Regions from separate parts of the Litoribrevibacter euphylliae genome, predicted to be linked through region 3. Evidence: predicted binding sites of a transcription regulator. Region 3 holds the regulator's gene; each other region holds the start of a gene.
The links. The regulator FNR, encoded in region 3, switches genes on or off when oxygen is low (the NO sensors DNR and NnrR bind a similar motif). The targets are predictions, from matches to a motif close to TTGATNTANATCAA.
Positions count from the first base shown of each region.

Region 1: the regulator FNR is predicted to act here: its motif matches at 1,728-1,741, upstream of napE (periplasmic nitrate reductase, NapE protein).
Region 2: the regulator FNR is predicted to act here: its motif matches at 1,391-1,404, upstream of nrdG (anaerobic ribonucleoside-triphosphate reductase activating protein).
Region 4: the regulator FNR is predicted to act here: its motif matches at 1,024-1,037, upstream of ACFOEK_RS01345 (TraR/DksA family transcriptional regulator).

Region 1 is NZ_JBHRSZ010000001.1:234,827-237,965, forward strand. It holds gene ACFOEK_RS00940 (alpha/beta hydrolase family protein) at 1-787, opposite strand, end outside; gene ACFOEK_RS00945 (protease complex subunit PrcB family protein) at 1,172-1,708, opposite strand; gene napE (periplasmic nitrate reductase, NapE protein) at 1,877-2,023, shown strand; gene napF (ferredoxin-type protein NapF) at 2,025-2,645, shown strand; gene ACFOEK_RS00960 (chaperone NapD) at 2,632-2,916, shown strand; gene napA (nitrate reductase catalytic subunit NapA) at 2,981-3,139, shown strand, end outside.
Region 2 is NZ_JBHRSZ010000005.1:166,829-169,967, reverse strand. It holds gene nrdD (anaerobic ribonucleoside-triphosphate reductase) at 1-634, opposite strand, end outside; gene nrdG (anaerobic ribonucleoside-triphosphate reductase activating protein) at 621-1,295, opposite strand; gene ACFOEK_RS13535 (bifunctional 4-hydroxy-2-oxoglutarate aldolase/2-dehydro-3-deoxy-phosphogluconate aldolase) at 1,566-2,210, opposite strand; gene edd (phosphogluconate dehydratase) at 2,222-3,139, opposite strand, start outside.
Region 3 is NZ_JBHRSZ010000004.1:313,111-316,249, reverse strand. It holds gene ccoS (cbb3-type cytochrome oxidase assembly protein CcoS) at 1-63, shown strand, start outside; gene ACFOEK_RS08890 (sulfite exporter TauE/SafE family protein) at 167-1,162, shown strand; gene fnr (fumarate/nitrate reduction transcriptional regulator Fnr) at 1,350-2,129, shown strand; gene ppnN (nucleotide 5'-monophosphate nucleosidase PpnN) at 2,197-3,139, opposite strand, start outside.
Region 4 is NZ_JBHRSZ010000001.1:326,936-330,074, forward strand. It holds gene ACFOEK_RS01340 (VOC family protein) at 24-521, opposite strand; gene ACFOEK_RS01345 (TraR/DksA family transcriptional regulator) at 623-943, opposite strand; gene ACFOEK_RS01350 (50S ribosomal protein L11 methyltransferase) at 1,190-2,254, opposite strand; gene ACFOEK_RS01355 (DoxX family protein) at 2,266-2,709, opposite strand; gene ACFOEK_RS01360 (Rieske (2Fe-2S) protein) at 2,749-3,000, opposite strand; gene ACFOEK_RS01365 (iron-containing redox enzyme family protein) at 2,997-3,139, opposite strand, start outside.

The DNA.
Region 1 (3,139 bases), on a different contig from region 3:
TTAACACCGCTTGGTTGTCATCGCCTTTGATGTAACGTGATACCCAGGCACCGATGGTTTCAGCCACATATTCGGCATCTTCTTTACGTGTGATCAAATGGTCCGTTTGATCAAGCGAAACAAAGCTCTTTGGATGCATGGCTGCCTGATAAATGTGGGCCGCTTCTTCAATCTCTACCGTATCATCGATCGGCGAATGCATGATCAGTAGTGCTTTTTTCAGTTTGCGAATCTTCTCATCAAGTTTCTGCTCTTGAATGTCTTCCAAGAATTGTTGTTTGATGGTGAACTCACGTCCACTCAGGGTGACCAAGGCACATCCGCAGTCTTCAATTTCTTCTTTATGGGCTTCAAATAAGTGTGCTACGTGTGCAGGATCGCTTGGTGCGCCAACCGTTACCACAGCTTTTACTGAGTCAACCTGGCCAGCACAAGCCAAGACTGCTGCTCCACCTAAGCTGTGTCCGATCATGATCGAAGGGGCTTTGTATTCTGTTTCAAGAAAGCGAGCGGCAGCCACTAAATCTTCAATGTTTGAAGAAAAGTTGGTGTTGGCAAAATCACCTTCACTGCTGCCTAAACCAGTGAAGTCAAAGCGAAGTACTGCAACACCACGTAACGCCAGTTCTCGACCAATACGGCTGGCAGCAACACTGGTTTTGGAACAGGTAAAGCAGTGGGCAAACAAGGCATAGGCTTTCGGATTTTCAGGGCTTTCAAGCATGCCATCAAGACGAAGGTTATCAGAATTAGTAAAGGTTACTTTTTGGCGGGTCACTCTAGTCATGTTAAACCTTAGTCATATTCGACCTATCCCCTTATTACAATCATCCATCACAGCTAACAGGACAGCCATCACAGTTGCTTTGCATGCACGAATATCGGGTAGGTCATTATCGAGTCAGATAGTAGTTATGCAGGAGGTTGATCATGCCGGATAGGATCTTTCTGAAACGCATGTTCATCCAAACCTGTGTGCGATGCCTTTATTAAGCGAATACTGTGCCACAGCCAACGGAGCCGTGAATTCTGCTGTTTTAAAGCTCATCACACTTATAAGGGCGCCATGATAATGAAAAATAATGGTGCGTACAGTTAGATTTGGTAATTACCTGCATTAATTTAGTGCATTGGGCGTTTGGAAAGTTCGTAAAAGGACGTTATGGCTCGGTTAGTGGGCGGCCTTCGCATTCGACAGCACGGCTTTCCCTTTTCGATCCACCACTGTCACCGTCATATCTTTAATTTCATCTTTCGTGAATTTCTTATCCAGTGTCAGAATTGCGCAAGGGCTGGTCAATGCTGAGGTCGTCATGCTGCCGGGAGGCGGAGTAATCCAGTTCGCTCGAACGGTGAGGCCGGTTTCAGTGAGGTGAATGGCGTCCACATTCACGGCATAGCCACCGCTACTTTTTTGACCCATTGCGATTAACAACACCGATTGTTCTTCCTCAATTTCTTTGGGTTGTACTTGTTGTCCGATGACACGTCTGCGTAATTGCTCCATTTCGTCAAGATACAAGGTCTCGCCTTCGTCGATGTGCATCAGCCGAACTTGCGGTTGGCGAATTGAGCATTGGTGTGACTTGTATATGGATTGCCAGGTTAAGGAAGGTGCTGGTGTAGAGTCTGAATTGTCCATGTGTTTGCACGCGGTTAGTGAAGTCGCCAAAAAAGCAGTAAAAACGAAGAATTTTGTATGGCTCATAAGAGTAATTCCTTTGTAGTTGATCTCAGTCAACTAAGTATATCCACAATAAGCATAGAGTCTTTCTACAGAATATTTAAATCCTAGCTAGTATGAATTTGTATGTACTTCCATGCAAAAGAAACGCGTGTAAAACGAAACGCATACAAAAAGAGAAGGTGAGGAACTATGGACGAGATTGAAAAAAACGAAGAAAGGAACATGTTCCTGTTCTTAACTGTGGTGTTATTCCCAGTACTTTCGGTCGCTATTGTAGGGGCTTATGGGTTTGTGGTGTGGATCAGTCAGATCTTGATGGGGCCGCCAGGAGCCTAAGATGGATATCTCCCGCCGTTCACTGTTCCGAGGTCGAATTTCTTCAGGTGCTAAAGCGCCTCTTGAGCCGATTCGTATGCCTTGGATGATTGCAATGGAGGACTTCACTGATCTTTGCTCTCGCTGTGCAAAGTGTGTTGATCAGTGTCCTGAAGGTGTGATCAAGAAAGGGGATGGTGGCTTTCCGACAGTCGATTTTCAGAAGGGTGAATGCACCTTCTGCGCTGAATGTGTGGATGTGTGCCCTGAGCCTGTTTTTAAAGCGACTGATGAACCCCCATGGCATTTGACGGCGGTTATTGCTGAAACCGCTAACCAAGTGTCTGTGACTTTTGATGGCGTTTGCATGGCCTATCAAGGTGTTGTTTGCCAAAGCTGCAAAGACGCATGTGATGTTCGTGCCATTCAAATGAAGTATCTCTCCTCTGCTACTCCCGTTCCAAAGATTGATGTTGATGCCTGCACAGGCTGTGGTGCTTGTGTATCTGTGTGTCCAACCAATGCCATTGGAATAGTAGAGAAGGCAGAGGAAAGCTTGAGTGCAAACGGCGCTTCAACGACGAATGCACAAGAAGCTATAAAACAACAAAAAGGAGTGAAAGCAAAGTATGCGATCACCTGAGCAGTACATAGATTCTCTGGAGGGGGAATATCACATTTCGAGTGTGATAGTGCAGTTTAAGCAAGAACATCATTGCCAGATTAAGTCCGTCATCAGTGACATCGAAGGAGCAGAAATCCGTGGCATTGATGATGATCAAGGAAAAATGGTTGTTGTGGTCGAGCACCAAACCGAACGAGGCATGGTAACGATCATCGATCAGCTGAAAGATATTTCCGGCGTGGTGAATGTGTCTTTGGTCTATCACCAAGTCGATGATGAAACAGAATAACGATTTCTAATTATTACTAACGAATTATTAATGTGATTCTCAGCAATAGCTTGAGGGGTGAAAAATGAAATTAACTCGTCGTGATTATATCAAGGCACAAGCTGCAGCAACTGCAGCCGCGGCTGCTGGTATTAGCTTGCCAACACAGGCAAGTAATGTGATCACCAGTTCGAAGGAAACCGAGCTGAAGTGGTCGAAGGCACCGTGCCGATTCTGTGGAACC
Region 2 (3,139 bases), on a different contig from region 3:
CGAAGTAATATTGATCGTAAATGGAGATGTTCCAAAACACGCTTTGATAACCGCGTGCTGCCGCCGGCTGATTCAGCGCATAGACCACATGCTGCAGATGATTGGCGATGGCTTTGGGGTGATCTTGCAGATAATTCTCACCATAGTCCTGACGGGCAAAGTGATCGAAGTAAGTGAGAAACTCCACGGTGGCGACCGCCCCAGCAAATTGAGCGCTGACCGCAAAGACCAGATTCACAAAAGAACCGCAGAAGGATTCGAGGTGTTTCGGCGCACCGGATTCGCCGCCCAAACCTTTCAGGCCGTCTAATAAAAACGGGTACATGGTGATGGAGGTACAGTAAGGCTTGAGACTGGTTTCATCGTGAACATAAATCTCATGTGCTTCGATCTGACGTTCGTATTCCTCGGCCAGTTCATCACCAAAGAGCTGCCCGATTTGTTGCTTCACCTTCGCTCGATTGATCTGAATGATGGCGTCCTTCATTAATTCAGCTTCCAGTGTGGCGATATTCTTGTGCGTAACGTTGGCGTTGGCGTCCACTTTTGAGCCTTCCGCCGCGTTATTGGCGTGAATATAAGACTCGATGAAATCCAACTTGTCGGTGATTTGTGCTGAATTAAGCCGAAGCATATGAAACTCCTTGCTGATGGGTAAATGTGTTAAGTGTCTGTGTCGTGTGAAGGTTGTTTTGAGACGAGTTTTGAAGCATGTTTTGTTGCGAGCTTGACGAGGCGTTTTGTTGAAACCAATGCGTACGGTCTTGCCAGAGCTCGCCGTCTTTTAATTCGATAAAACGTTGGTTGGTGATTGTGCTGTCTAAGCCGCCTAAGGTTTCGATCCAGGGGCCGAGTTTGACGAAATCGAGATGGGCTCTGAGTGAACGAGCAACATGATTGCCGCCCGTGTATAAACAGGTGGTTAGCCCTTGTGCTTTGGCGAGTTTAAGTTTGTTGGTCAGTGCCTGTCGATTCCATTCGCCACCGAGAAATACCACGGCGGATATCAATCCTTGATATTGCGACAGATAAGCCAGAAAGGCGTCATCGGTCAGCGCATTCCCACTCTCGGCATCCCAGGTGTGTTCGCTGTGACATCCCGCGCAGGCGAATGGGCAGCCATGAATGGTAAACGCCAGGGAAATGTGGTGTGGCAATTCCTGAAACACCACATCAGGCGCCGAACAGTTAAAAGCATTGGGTGATTCGTGCTCTGTGATGTCATCAAGATTAAGCAGAGAAACAGATAAAGGAGGGTTCTGAGCGTCTTTCACTGTGTCCGGCGTGGTGTCCATGACAATATCCATATGGTTAGTGTGTCTATATGTAGTGGCTATTTATTTTTATAGGTACTATATGTAGTGTGTCTTGGTTTCGCTAGGCGAGTTTATTGATCTGGATCAAGAGTTGAAATGGCAAAAGAGGACGGCTTGGCAAGGAAGTTGTTTGTCTAAATCAGCACGAAATATGGGGAAAAGCCGGGATGACTGGCATCCCGAAGCAAGGGTGAGTGTCAGAATGAGATGAATGTGTTGGACGCATTCATTGATGCTTTAGATTGCACGTTATTGTTTGAGGTGGGACGTTGCAATTTGAGAGAGCCGGGTGATTTCTGCCCAGTTTTGTTGCTCGATTAACGGACTCGGACACACCCAGCTACCACCGACCGCCATGGCTGTGTCTAACGACAAATAAGCGCCTGCATTTTCGGCGTTAATACCACCGGTAGGACAGAAGCTCAGTTCTGGAAAGGGCGCTGCGAGCGCTTTGAGCATGGGAATGCCGCCCGCTTGCTCGGCGGGGAAAAACTTCACTTCATTGATGTTGTGTTCTAAAGCCAGCATGGCATTGGACGCATTGGCAATACCTGGCACAAAGGGAACTGGGCTGTCTTGCGCGTAATGAGCCAGCGTTTTGGTGATGCCGGGGCTGATCAAGAATTCCGCGCCCATATCCAGGCAGAGCTCGAATTGACGTTCGTTGATGACAGTGCCAGCGCCAACACAGGCTTCGGGTACTTCTTGTTTGATCAGTTTAATGGCTTCCAGCCCGTGTTCGGTGCGCAAGGTAATCTCCAGAAAGGGAATACCACCGGCCACCAGTGCCTGTGCTAACGGCACCGCGTGCGCCAGATCATTGATGACAATGACAGGCAAGATAGGCTTTTGATCGGGGCTGTAGTTTTCTATCAGTTGTTTAAATGAATTCATACGCTTCCCTTCTATCCTTGTTCTTCCCATTGAATGCTGATTGCGCCCTGGCTGGTTGGTCCGACCGAATGACGGAAGACACTGAACAGCTCGCGTCCGATGCCGGTGACATGACCACTTGGCGGTTGCGCAAAAGGGCGGGTACTGAGGTCGCTGTTGGTCACTTTGAGTTCGCCAGTATGGCAGTTGAGCTCCACCATATCGCCTTCTTCAATCTGGCTGATGGCACCCAGCTGCATGGCTTCCGGACAAACGTGTAGCGCCGCCGGGACTTTCCCCGATGCGCCGGATAAGCGCCCATCAGTGACTAATGCCACTTTCTGGCCGCGATCTTGTAGCACGCCGAGCAATGGCATCAGTTTGTGCAGTTCCGGCATACCGTTGGCTTTCGGGCCTTGAAAGCGAACCACCGCCACAAAATCCCCGGTCAGTTGATTGTCATGGAAAGCGTCCATGAAATCGGCCTGATCGTGGAAAATCCGCGCCGGGGCGTGAATGTGCCAGTGTTCTTCTGGTACCGCTGATACCTTGATGATGGCGTCTCCCAGATTGCCTTTCAGACGTTTAATGCCGCCCATGGCCGCAAACGGGTCGGCAACGGTTCGGATGATGTCTTTATCTGTGCCTGTGCCAGCCGGGTGATAGCGGATGTGATCGTCTTTAAACTCCGCTCTGTGGGCATAAGCGCGTAATCCTTGGCCTGCGACGGTTTTTACGTCCTCGTGTAACAGGCCTGCCGCAAGCAGCTCAAAAATAACCTGACTGGTGCCGCCGGCATCATGGAATTGGTTGATGTCGGCCTGCCCGTTCGGATATACCCGAGCGATCAAAGGAACCACCGAGGACAGTTGATCAAAGTCATCCAGGGTAATCTTGATCCCGGCACAGCGCGCAATGGCGGTCAGGTGAATAATGAGGTTGGTGGAGCC
Region 3 (3,139 bases):
CTGATGCCGGATGACGCAAAACCAATCAAGAAGCAAGAATCAAATAACCAAGAAAATAACTAACGCATAAAGATAATGAGATGCTTTGAAATTTGCACGTAACACAATTTCAAGGCACTGCTTTTAAAACAAGCACCGACAAACAGCACTTATTTAGACGTACTTTATGACCGTAGAAACCTTATCATTCACTGCAGCCTTCTTAATTGGATTACTTGGCGGTGCACACTGCATCGGTATGTGCGGCGGAATTACCGGCACATTCGGCCTTAACTCTCAAGGCAGCTTAGTTGAACGATTCATTAAAAACCTAAGTTTTAATCTAGGCAGAATCAGCAGCTATACACTGATCGGACTGATCGTAGGTTTAGCGAGTTCATTACTTACCAACCTATCCCCCACCATTGGCATGATTCTCCGCCTAGTCGCGGGTATTTTTATTATTCTTATGGGTCTATATGTGGCCGACTGGTCTCGGGCCATCACAAAAATTGAAAAACCCGGACAATGGGTTTGGAAACACATCCAACCTCTGACTAAGCCTTTCTTGCCTGCAGATACTATTAAAAAGTCTCTGTTTCTAGGATTACTCTGGGGATGGCTTCCTTGCGGCCTTGTCTATAGCACGCTTGTTTTGGCCTCAGCGAACGCGTCCCCTACGAGTTCGGCGATGGTTATGGCTGCATTCGGTTTAGGTACTCTACCGACAATGCTGGCAACAGGGCTTCTGGCATCACAATTAAGCAACATCATACGAAATAAAAACGTACGTAATCTTGCTGCCATTATGATGATCCTGATGGGCGCTTGGATTATCTGGGGCAACAGTCAGCACTTACTTGGTCACGGTGATCATTCGAGCCATAACAACCATATGAACCATAGTAGCCATTCAAACCACGGTGACCATACAAACCATAGTGACCATGAAAATCATGATTCCAGCAACACCAGTAATCATGAAGGCCATTCGATGCATGACCACAGTGCCATGCAAACGGAATCACAGGTAGATCACTCTACGATGGATCACTCTCAAATGGATCACTCCGGTATGAACCGCTCACAGATGGATCATACTGATATGTCGTCAGACACTAGGAAACAGGATCACTCTCATATGGATCATTCAGAGATGGACCACTCTAAAATGAACCACTGAGTATTTAAAACTACATCACTTAGTAACACCTATACTGTAGATTATTAAGGTAGGGATTTATCACGTTAGAACGAAGCCATATCACATGCTGACCTTTTGGTTACTTTTCTGTAAACGCACCATAAACGTGCTTTAAAGAATGGAGAAGCTGTGATATAAATTGGCAAACTTAATCGGACACTGAACTATGCCTCAGAACAAATTTTCCAGCGTCAAAGGATGCGGTACCGCAGTTAGCTGCCAGGATTGCTCCCTAAGCTCACTTTGTCTACCACTGTCACTTCACGAACAAGACATTGACCGTTTAGACGCCATCATCAAACGAGGACGACCGTACCAAAAGGGTCAGACCCTATGGCGCCAAGGTGACGATTTTCACTCAGTTCTAGCCATCCGTTCAGGCAGCGTGAAGAGTTTTATTACCAGCCCGTCCGGTGAAGAACAAATTGTCGGTTTCCATTTTGCCGGTGAAATGATTGGCCTTAACGGACTATTCAATAAGAAATATCCAATTACTACCGTTGCACTAGAGACAACCACGGTATGTGATATTCCATACGACAGTTTGGATGCACTTGCTGATGATCTCCCCGAACTTAGAGATCAGGTTCTTCAGAGCATGAGCCAAGAAATTTCCGAAGACCAGCAAATGATGTTACTGCTTAGTAAGAAAACATCCGAACAACGCTTGGCTACCTTCTTGGTGTCTGTATCGGAACGTTTCCATCGTCGTGGTTATTCTGCATCTCGTTTCCGTTTGACCATGTCCAGAAACGATCTAGGTAACTTCCTTGGTCTTGCGGTAGAAACCGTTAGCCGTATTTTCAGTAAGTTCCAGCAAAAAGAACTTATTCGCTTCCTAGACAGCAGCCGTGATATTGAACTGATTGATATCGCAGGCCTATACGAACTGGCAGACCTTCAAGACGGTACCGCCAGCGCATGTGGCAAGCGAGTCGTCGGCTAATATATTTTCTTTCATTAACCAAAAGGCCCAGCAAATGCTGGGCCTTTTGGTTTCTGTGATTACATCATTAACTGGTAACAGGTTCCGTTACGACTTCATAACAAGGTACGTATTTACTACCCGGTAATTTCATACGTTTTTGATGAACAAACGAAGCCAGCAAAGTATCCAACTTCTTCATCAAATTAGATTCACCGTGCAATTTAAACGGACCGTACTTATGGATTTCAGAAATCCCCTGCTCCTTTACATTACCCGCCACAATTCCAGACATCGCTCGTCGTAATTGAGAGGCCAATATGTGCGGTGGCAAATCGGTATCCAAACTCAATTCCGACATGGTTTTGTGAGTTGGAGTAAAAGGCTCCTGAAAAATAGAATCGATTTCTAGCATCCAATTAAAATAGTATGCATCTTTACGATCCTTTCGGTTTGCCTTCACTTCAGACATGCGCGAACGCAACTCAATTGCGACTTTTTCCGGGTCATCAATGATGATCTCATAAAGCGCTTGCGCCTCAGGCCCTAAGGTATCGCCAATAAACGCGTCTATTTGCTGAAAATAATCCGCCGACTCTTTCGGAGCAGTGAAATAAACAGGAATCTCAGCACCGTGCTTATTCCCCATTAAGACACCAAGCAGATACAAAATTTCTTCTGCGGTGCCAGCACCACCAGGAAAGACCACAATACCGTGCCCTAACCTAACGAACGCCTCTAAACGTTTTTCGATATCAGGGAGAATAATTAATTCATTTACGATTGGATTAGGTGATTCCGCTGCTATGATGCCCGGCTCGGTTAGCCCAATGTAGCGAGGGTGTTTTATCCGCTGTTTTACATGCGCCACACTGGCGCCTTTCATTGGCCCCTTCATTGCGCCTGGCCCACAGCCAGTACAAATATCAAAGCCTCTCAAACCTAATTGATAACCCACTTCCTTAGTGTAATCGTATTCATGTTCACTGATGGAGTGTCCACCCCAACAAACAATGATATTGGGATCAACC
Region 4 (3,139 bases), on a different contig from region 3:
ATCTGTTAAGAGGCTTTTCAGCGTTATTCATCCAGACTATCCAGCTCATCTTCCTCAAGAATCAGTCCAGAATTGGAAATCTCTTCTTCGGTAATTTGAGGTTCTGTCACATGTTGAGCAAATGTCCAGAGATAACCGTCCAGATCCTTAACTGTGTAAATTCGATCCCCCCAGAAAGTATCCAAAACTTCGGAGAGTATGGTTGCGCCACAGGAGGTTGCACGGGAATAGTGCATTTCAATGTTGGGTACATAAATATACAAACCAATGCCTTGTTGAATCTCAGAGGAATTAGGCGTTTGCGATGGGCTACTGAAACTGCCTTGGCGTTGAAGCATGATGCGAGCTTCAAGACAGTACATTTCAGCAAATACTGCTAAGCCATTTCGTACGATGGGTTCGCCGATTCTCTCAAAGCCAAACGCCAACTCGTAAAAGCTGATGGCTTCTTCCGGCGCTTCAACCGTTAGACAGGGCGTGAGTTGTGGAACATGATCTGGTTTGTAGGGAACCGAAGTCATAAGGCTGCTCACCTGAAGGGCATAGGACCGAGTTTGATTCTGCACTGTCGGAGTTAATTATCTAACTCTAGAACAGCCTTAGGGTTCACACAAAGTTTGTATTATTCTGCACAGCTAATACAGGTGGTAACAAAAGGAAGGGCATCCAGTCGAGCGGGATTAATTTCTTCGCCGCATTCACGACATAATCCATATTCTCCACTTTGGAGACGGGCTAGGGCTTGGTTAATAAGAATGAGCTCTTCTTTGCCTTCATGTTCTAAGGCGTGCAGGACGTCTAGATTTTCCTGCTCTGTGGCCTGCTCGCTAAAGTCCTGGCTCATAGGCTCAGAGCGGTTCAAGTCACTACTGATGGCATTTACTCGCCGTTCTATTTGCTCTTTTTGTTCGAGTAACTTCGTTTTTACATGATCCAAATCCATAAGCCACCTCCTAAAGATTGATGTGGTAACAGACAGCTAGTGTCATGTTTTGATCATCGCAAGTGTCGGGTTCTTAGGTATTGATGTATGTCAGAAATCAGCTGGGAATTTGCTTGTTCTAATGTTAAGTATATCCGATGAATAACAAGGTGTTAGAAATTCTTGAGGTGATCGCCGTAGATAAGCTTTGGCGCTGCAGGACACAGCGCCAAAGTGATTAGGGTGAGTGTTTTTGTAGTTAAGGTTTTATCTGGCAGGATTAAACACCCCTTCGTCCATGCATTGGTCAAAGCTGGCAACCGCGTTACCCTCACGCATGACCGTTCCTTTCCAACGATAAAACTGGCGGAAGGCTAAGGTGCACTTATCTTTTGGATAGTAACGACTAAAACTCAGAGAAATAATGTCGCCTTTTTGTACTTCTATGCGGTGTTCAATCGGAAGGTAAGCGTGTTTCCAGCTGTCTGAACAGCTTCTTTCCGTTAAACAGTCACCAGAAATATCAAGGCTGACATTGTCACTCAACGTCGCTACAAAGTAGCATTGAAAGCCTGTCAGAACGGCGTCTTTTTCAACCACAAAAGATCGTGACTTGTGATAACTGGATGATTGGCTCCAATCACCGTCATACCGCTGCAAAGCCTGCGGTTTACTGAGGCGGGAAGAGGCCAAAAGTACTGTATCATAGTAGAGATTGAAGCGATTATTGATGGCTTTTTGTGCCATCAGTTTTTCGAGTTTGTAGCTTGGATTAAGGGTTTTAATTGCTCCTTGTCGAATGGCTTCGTGGGCACTTTCAGACGTAACAGGTGCAATATAAGAACAGGCGTCTTTGGGCAGGCACTTGCCCTCTGGTTTCAGGAAACGGGCTATTGCATCGCTAATGATCGGCTGGAAGTCTTCATTATCTGCGATATTGCCTAAGATTTCTGAAATCAAGACATCAACCCGCTCCGGCAGCGTTACATCGTAAGAGAGTTTGTTGATGGCGATAAAGCGGTCGGCAAATTGGGTTTTAGCCAGTGATTGTTCTGCAATATTCAGAATGCTTGCATCTAATTCAATGGCGTAGACCTTACTGGCCCCAGCTTCAAGAGCCCACTGACTTAGGATGCCGGTACCGGCTCCTAAGTCGACAACGACATCCCCTGGTTTTACCGTCTCTTTGATGGCCTGTTCATACGCCTGCATTCGCAGGCGGTCATTGAGCATCAGCTGATGAAAAGATTCATCCCAATCCAATAGCACTTCAGAAAAGGGAAGCCATGGCTGATTCACTTGGTAGTCTGAGTAGGGAGAGTGATTAGACACAAGGATCCCCCTCAGTTAGTGGATTGCAATTTCAGGCCGTTCAACTCGTCCATCAAATTATCTTTGTTGGATTCTAAAGCGTATGCTCCCGGCCCAATGAGTGCTACGGCGGCTGCGATGAGAGCGAGAAACAGAGGATATTCCCAGCCACCGTTCTCTGCAGTAAATAGCCAACCGTTCCCCGCGTGGGCCCACGTTGCGCCGAGTAAAATAGGTGTCACTAATGCGGCTGACAATCGTGTCTTGTAGCCCACAATTAATGTAATGCCCGTAAGGGCTTCAATAAAGAAGACGGCATAAGCAAACCAGCTTGGTAAGCCGATTGATTCAAAATATCCGGCCGTGCCGGCTAGGGTAAATACCATGAGTTTCAGGTAAAGGCTGTGTGCTACCAGTACACATCCCAGTGACACGCGCATTAGTAATGCACCGTAAGGACTAAGATTTGAGTTCATTGTTGTATCTCCGTATTTATGAGGTTTCCATGTAAGTGATTAGTCACACTTGGTTGATGTTGTGATTGCTACCTTTAGTTTTCCACAGCTTGGACCTGCCACTTGCTCTCCGCTGTCAAATCTGAACACAGACTGGTGCAACGGACAGGAAACGGTTTTGGCGTGAAGGTTGATTTTTCCATGATCAAGCCTTCCCGAGCGATGTGGACAATGACGGGGAAGCTGGTAGCGTACCCCCTCATGTTCGATGATGAAGGTGCCTTCTTCTTTGTAATCAAGAATGTCTGTCATAGCGCCACCTTTGACTGGACAGCAGAGGACGCGGATTCATGACCGTTGGAGTGCAAGCCTTGGGCTTTTAAAACTGCTTGTTCGAATGCCTGATTGGTTACCAAACTGGCCAGTCGTACGCCATCCCAGGCTTTGCTGA